Regions from separate parts of the Paenibacillus sp. CFBP 13594 genome, predicted to be linked through region 1. Evidence: predicted binding sites of a transcription regulator. Region 1 holds the regulator's gene; each other region holds the start of a gene.
The links. The regulator Rex, encoded in region 1, represses fermentation and respiration genes when NADH is low (regulators of the CRP and FNR family bind a similar motif). The targets are predictions, from matches to a motif close to TTGTGAAATATTTCACAA.
Positions count from the first base shown of each region.

Region 2: a site for Rex is predicted at 1,431-1,448, ahead of adhE (bifunctional acetaldehyde-CoA/alcohol dehydrogenase). Genes of this name have one in related genera too.
Region 3: a site for Rex is predicted at 1,350-1,367, ahead of nadA (quinolinate synthase NadA). Genes of this name have one in related genera too.

Region 1 is NZ_JACYVQ010000001.1:183,241-185,450, reverse strand. Features, by position in the region: gene IFU39_RS01105 (amidohydrolase) at 1-1,059, opposite strand, end outside; gene IFU39_RS01100 (redox-sensing transcriptional repressor Rex) at 1,046-1,699, opposite strand; gene dinG (ATP-dependent DNA helicase DinG) at 1,918-2,210, opposite strand, start outside.
Region 2 is NZ_JACYVQ010000005.1:209,333-211,542, forward strand. Features, by position in the region: gene adhE (bifunctional acetaldehyde-CoA/alcohol dehydrogenase) at 1-1,350, opposite strand, end outside; gene IFU39_RS17555 (Crp/Fnr family transcriptional regulator) at 1,781-2,210, shown strand, end outside.
Region 3 is NZ_JACYVQ010000017.1:47,954-50,163, reverse strand. Features, by position in the region: gene nadB (L-aspartate oxidase) at 1-305, opposite strand, end outside; gene nadA (quinolinate synthase NadA) at 341-1,279, opposite strand; gene ftsH (ATP-dependent zinc metalloprotease FtsH) at 1,578-2,210, opposite strand, start outside.

The sequences.
Region 1 (2,210 bases):
GAAAATGGATTTGGCACCGTATGACGTTCCGAGGAGTAACGCTTCGCCTGCTGGCACAGCCGTCGGGTCACCAGATACACCTTTGTGGATCAATGCAGCCAGTCTCATTTCCTCGAACATATCCAGGTTGTTGTTGCTTGCCGGTCCGTCTGTTCCGAGTGACACGGTAACTCCTGCTTTCAGTAACGCTGGTACCCGCGCAACACCGGAAGCAAGTTTCAGGTTACTTCCCGGGTTATGGGATACAGCCACATCATGACGGGCCAGAATCTCAATCTCTTCGTCATTCAGATGCACCGCATGTGCAACCAGGGATGGACGTGAGAAAAAGCCCAGTTTCTCCAGATGTGCCACAGGACGCAGTCCATAATCAGCCACGTTCTGCTCCACTTCACGAAGCGTTTCAGACATATGTGTATGGAGAGGAAGGTTCAGGTCGTTCGCGACCTGCACAAGCTTCTCTATGTAGTCAGGAGGGCATGTATATGGGGCGTGTGGCGAGATTACAGTTGTAATGCGACCATCTGCCTGTCCATTCCACTCACGTGCAAACGCTGCCGACTCCTCCAGTTTCCGCAGTTGCTCTTCTTCCGAGCACAGCCCGATTACACCACGTGCCAGTGCTGCTCTAACGCCGGATTGCTCCACAACTTTGGCAACTTGATCCATGTGATCGTACATGTCCAGGAAAGCTGTAGTTCCGCCTTTCAACATTTCAAGCACCGATAGCGAAGTTCCCCAATATACGTCTTGTGAAGTCATTTTCGCTTCCATCGGCCACATTTTTTCCTGCAACCATACTTGCAACGCAAGATCATCTCCGTGCCCTCTGAGCAACGACATTGCTGCATGACCATGCGTATTGATCAGACCCGGCAGGAAGAACAGTCCTTTTCCATCCACTTTGGTACAATTTTTGTCTCCATCCGGCAATGTCTCACCAATATGCACAATCTTGTCATCCTCGACAACCATGTATCCTTGAACCACGTTCCATGTTGTGCCGCCTTCATTAACGGCAAATTTGCCGTTGTGAATTACCCATCTATTTGTTGTCATCTTCCTCGTCGTCCTTTCCAGTCTCCAAGTAATAGGCCAAACTAAGCAGATCCGTTGTAAAGTCAGCATGGTGAATGCGGATATGCGGCGGTGTTTTTAGAATGGTTGGTGCAAAATTAAGAATCGCTTCGATTCCGGATTCAATAAGCTGATCGGCTACATTTTGGGCTTCCGTATCCGGAACCGTGATAATTCCGATGCGGATGTTTTCTGTTTTAACCGCTTCCGTCAATTCATTCATTGGTTTAACCGTCAAACTGTTAATTTGACTACCAATCTTCGGTCCATATGCATCAAATACAGCAACAATCTTCATGTTGTCTTTCAGATATGCGTTGTAGTTGGACAAGGCTTGACCGAGATTACCCGCTCCTACCAGAGCTACATTAATTTGCTGATCGATTTTGAGAATGTGACGAATTTTCTCGATCAAATAGGATACATCATACCCGATCCCTTTACGACCAAAATCACCGAAGTAAGCCAGGTCTTTACGAATTTGGGCCGGATTCAGATCCAGCCTCTGTCCAAGCTCTTGAGAAGAAACAGTAGCCACCTCACGCTGATGCAACTCGTTCAAATAACGCAAGTATACAGGCAGACGTCGTACCACCGCTTCCGAAATTTTATCCGATTTCATTCTTGCTCCCCCTTACCAAGGCCACGATAAAATAATAGATGAAAAGATGAGCATTCTGTATAAACTCAAAGATAAACATGACATTTTATACAGAATGCTCCTTGTAATTTAGGTTATAAGTTCTTACGTGCAACTGCTTTAATCGGATACGGAAATATCTAATAAAGTTTAACGCCAAACGATAGTGTCATGCAATGATATAACGAACAAAACAACCATTATTCTTGTTCATTAGCAGGTTTTTCCAACCACTCGGTAATTCGTGGAACCATCTGCTCCGTGAGCATATGCTCCATTTTGGGACCAGGCAAAGAATATAAAAAGAATTTACCATAGTACGCTTCAATCACCCGTGTATCATAAACAATGACAATTCCTCTGTCCTTCGCTGTACGCACCAACCGGCCAAATCCCTGCTTGAAACGAATGACCGCTTGCGGCACGGACAGTTTCATGAACGGATTTTTCTTCTGTTCCTGAAGCAACTCACTCTTGGCTTCCACCAACGGAT
Region 2 (2,210 bases), on a different contig from region 1:
TTTCACATTGATTAAGTTCACAGCGGTTACGTTAGAAGAAGTCGAGTTACGTCCGTATGATCCGCATCCCAGTGTCAATGATGGCATATTTGTGTTGTAGATATCCCCGATGGCACCGTGTGTGGATGGTGAGTTCACAATAATCCGTCCAGTTTGCAGACGATCTGCGAATTTGCCAATCACTTCTTCATTTGTGGAATGGATAACCGAGGAGTGACCCATGCCGCCAAAAGCAACCACTTCTGCTGCACGTTCAATTCCCTCTGCTGCCGTTTTAACTTTGTAACAAGCGAGTACCGGACTTAATTTCTCAGCCGACAATGGGAATTTCGTACCTACCCCTTCAATCTCGGCCACGAGAATTTTGGTGCCTGCTGGAACTTCAATTCCGCACAACTTCGCAATGCTCACCGCAGATTGACCAACAATCGCCGGGTTCACCGCACATTTCTCGGCATTAATCGCACCTGCTGTCAATTTTGCTGCTTCATCTTTGTTAACAAAGTAACAGCCATTTGCAATCATTTTTTTCTTCACTTGATCAAAGATCGGTTCTTCAATGATGACCGCTTGCTCGGAAGCACAGATCATGCCGTTGTCGAAAGACTTGGACAGGATCAAATCCGTTACTGCCTGATTGATATCCGCGCTTTTCTCGATGAAACAAGGTACGTTACCTGGTCCTACGCCCAGTGCAGGTTTACCACAGCTGTACGCTGCACGTACCATGCCTGATCCGCCTGTTGCCAGAATGAGAGCCACATCATTGTGATTCATCAGTTCGTTTGTACGATCCATGGAAGGATCATCAATCCATTGAATACAATCTGCTGGTGCACCATGTTTCACAGCCGCTTCCAGCAGGATTTTGGCAGCTTCCCGGCTACAATTCTGTGCAGATGGGTGGAAACCAAAGATGATCGGGTTACGCGTCTTGATGGAAATCAATGCTTTAAACATCGTCGTTGATGTTGGATTGGTAACTGGTGTAATCCCCATGATAATGCCGACCGGCTCCGCAATTTTCTGGAAGCTTTCATACTCGTTATCTTCAATCACACCTACGGTTTTGTCATACTTGATGCTGTGGTACACATATTCTGTTGCAAATATATTTTTGGTGATTTTATCCTCATACACTCCGCGGCCTGTTTCTTCTACGGCCATCTTGGCGAGCATCATGTGTTTATCCAGACCCGCAAGCGCCATCGCTTGCACAATCCGGTCAATCTGCTTCTGGTCCATCTTCATGAATGCGGCGTGTGCTTTATTCGCTTTGTCGATTAACGTTTGAATATACTGACCTGCTGTCGGTTCTTTTGCTGGGGCGACTTCGTTCTTTACAGCCATCTCCCTCATCCTCCTAAAGGTTCGTATTAGTTTGTCTCTCTCGTTTACATTCACATCGTAACATGACAATAAACTTAATTATGTGATTTTTTTCACAAAGTATAACAAATTTAATTTAAGTTTTGTAGTGTCCTTCATACGACCATTTTCACTTCCTATTTAAAATATAGGGCTGTAAAATTCATCCTCTCCACTAAAAGTGAATTTTATCACAATGTTTGAAATTTCGTCATTTTTGCCCCCTTTCCTTCCCCCTCAAACGGTAAGATTAGGTATATACTGAACTTAAAAATTGAACCACCGCAATTTGTACCGTCCTTCCTCCCGGCCGAGATGACCCTGATCAGGACGGCAACGGTTTGCGGCAAACCTCGGAGACTACTGGAAACTACAGAAGGTCGTCCGATGGACATAAAGGGGAGATAGACTTATGACAGAACTAACAACTGTACTGGAAAAGCGCGGCAATACCAATTGTTTCTCGGAAGCGAATTTCAACCATTTGCTGGTTACCATGAAAGATAGAACCTATCCGGAAGGTACACATCTGTACTGGGAAGGAGACGTCTCTGACAAACTTTATTATATGAAACGGGGCCGTGCACAGATCACCAAATCCACGGATGAAGGCAAGGAACTAATCATGTACATGTATCAGTCCGGTGATATGATTGGGCAGGCTGATCCCTTTTTTGGCTCTAAACACAGCTTCTCAGCGGAAGTGCTGGAGGATAGTGAGATCGGTGTACTGGAGCATAAAGACCTGGAGATGTTAATCTGCCAGCATTGTGACTTTGCGATCGACTTTATGAAATGGATGGGCATCCACCACCGGTTGACACAGACCAAATTCCGGGATC
Region 3 (2,210 bases), on a different contig from region 1:
TCCGGACCCTCATTCACCAATACCTCTACCGCTTCGGAGCGGCATAAGCCCGCTCCTGCTACAAGTGTGTCCTGCAAGTGGTAAGCAGGTGAATCATCCTCAGCAATAACCGCAGCGATGCCTCCCTGCGCATATCTGGTGTTACTTTCAAGTAAAGACTTCTTCGTGATCATTAATACACGTTGTTGTTCACTTGCCTTAATGGCGGTAAACAAACCAGCAATCCCTGAGCCTATAACCAGTACATCCGTCTCTACCATGGGTAGCGCAGACAGATCAAAATCAACTAAATATTGCGGTATCATGTTATTCACCTGTCTTGGAGCAAGAGTAGCGCATCCTACTTTACCAACAACATGCGCTCTAGTGATTCTCTGGCTTTGTCGGCAACGGCCGGTGGCACGTAGATTTGCGGCTTCATCGTTTCCAGGCATTTCACCAGTTTCTTCAAGTTGTTCACCTTCATGTTGGGGCATACGAGGAACTTGGTAGCAAAGTGGAACTGTTTATCCGGACTATCCAGACGAAGCTGATATCCTGTACCATCTTCGGTACCTACGATAAATTCCTTCGCTGATGAATTTTTGCAATACTCCAGAATAGCTGTTGTGCTGCCTACAAAATCACCCATTTCTACAACCTCAGGGCGACACTCTGGATGGACAACAAACTCTGCATTTGGATGCTTGGCCCTCATCTCCACCACATCTTTGACTGTGAGCATATCGTGAGTGTTGCAGTAACCTTCCCAGATAATCATTTTCTTGTCTGTATGCTGCTGCACATAATGTCCCAGGTTTTTATCCGGTACCCAGATAATTTCGTCAGAATCCACCGATTGAATAACCCGGACTGCGTTCGCCGATGTACAACAGATGTCAGTCTCTGCTTTGATTTCAGCCGAGGAATTGATATACGTAACCACCTTGGCATTAGGATGTTGTGCTTTCAATTTGCGTAGTCCATCCACATTCACCATATCTGCCATTGGGCAGCCCGCACGTTCGTCCGGGATAATAACTGTTTTATTTGGCGCCAGAATTTTAGCGCTTTCACCCATAAAATGAACACCACAGAAAACGATCACATCCGCATCTGTCTGTGCTGCCTTCTGGGCTAACAGAAATGAATCTCCACGGAAGTCGGCAACCTCCTGTACTTCGTCACGTTGATAATAATGGGCAAGAATAATGGCATTACGTTCCTTCTTCAACACCATAAGCCGCTCACGCAGCTCGCGGTTCATCTCAGCCTTGCGCTCTAAAGCCAGAGCTTCCACCTGTGATCCTCTCCTTTATCGGGACAGCGTCATGCGCTGTTTCGTGGGCTAACCTAGTCGTTATCTTCGCTTGAGAAACGAATCACAAGCGGTTTAACAACTAATTTACACAACGTTCACGACTCTGTCAATAAATGAAAAAGGCCCGGAACAGCGCTGTAACCACCTGTTTGCTAACTGGTTCGCCATCTAACTCCCGTTTATCTTTATCTATCCTCTTTTAAAATAATGGATAAAAAAAGAGAGCCTCGAGGGCTCTCTTGATTTCACCTGCTATCATAGCCAGATGTATTGTGCATTAAGACGTTGGCTTCGTTCCGCCATCATCCGGGTTATTGTTATTACCCTTTTCCAGATTCGGAGCTTCGTTTGGAATATCTCCAGCTGGTGGCTCAGGCGTTTCATCTTTACCTTGAATACGAACACGCACATCACCGATGGTGTCGATGATTGGCTCTCCGCCTTCAGTTGGTGTGCCTTCACCATCATTGTCATTCTCTGCTTTTGGAGTCAAAGAACCTGTTTCGATCAATTGCTTGATCTGATCCATTTCCAAAGTCTCAACCTCAAGCAAAGTTTGAGCGATCAGGTGCATCTCTTTTGAATGTTTAACAAGCAAGTCCTTACACTTCTCATAACAGTCATTGATAAAGCGTTGCATTTCCTGATCAATCTCGTAAGCAATGGAATCCGAGTAATTCTGTTCATGACCGATATCCCGACCAAGGAATACCTGTCCTTGTGAACTTCCGAATTGCATAGGTCCCAATTTCTCACTCATACCGTATTCCATAACCATGCTGCGAACAATACCTGTCGCTTGCTGGAAGTCACTGTATGCACCAGTACCAATTTCTCCGATGAACAATTCTTCAGCTACACGACCCCCGAGAAGTCCGGTTACTTTATCCAGCAATTCCTGCTTGGTAAC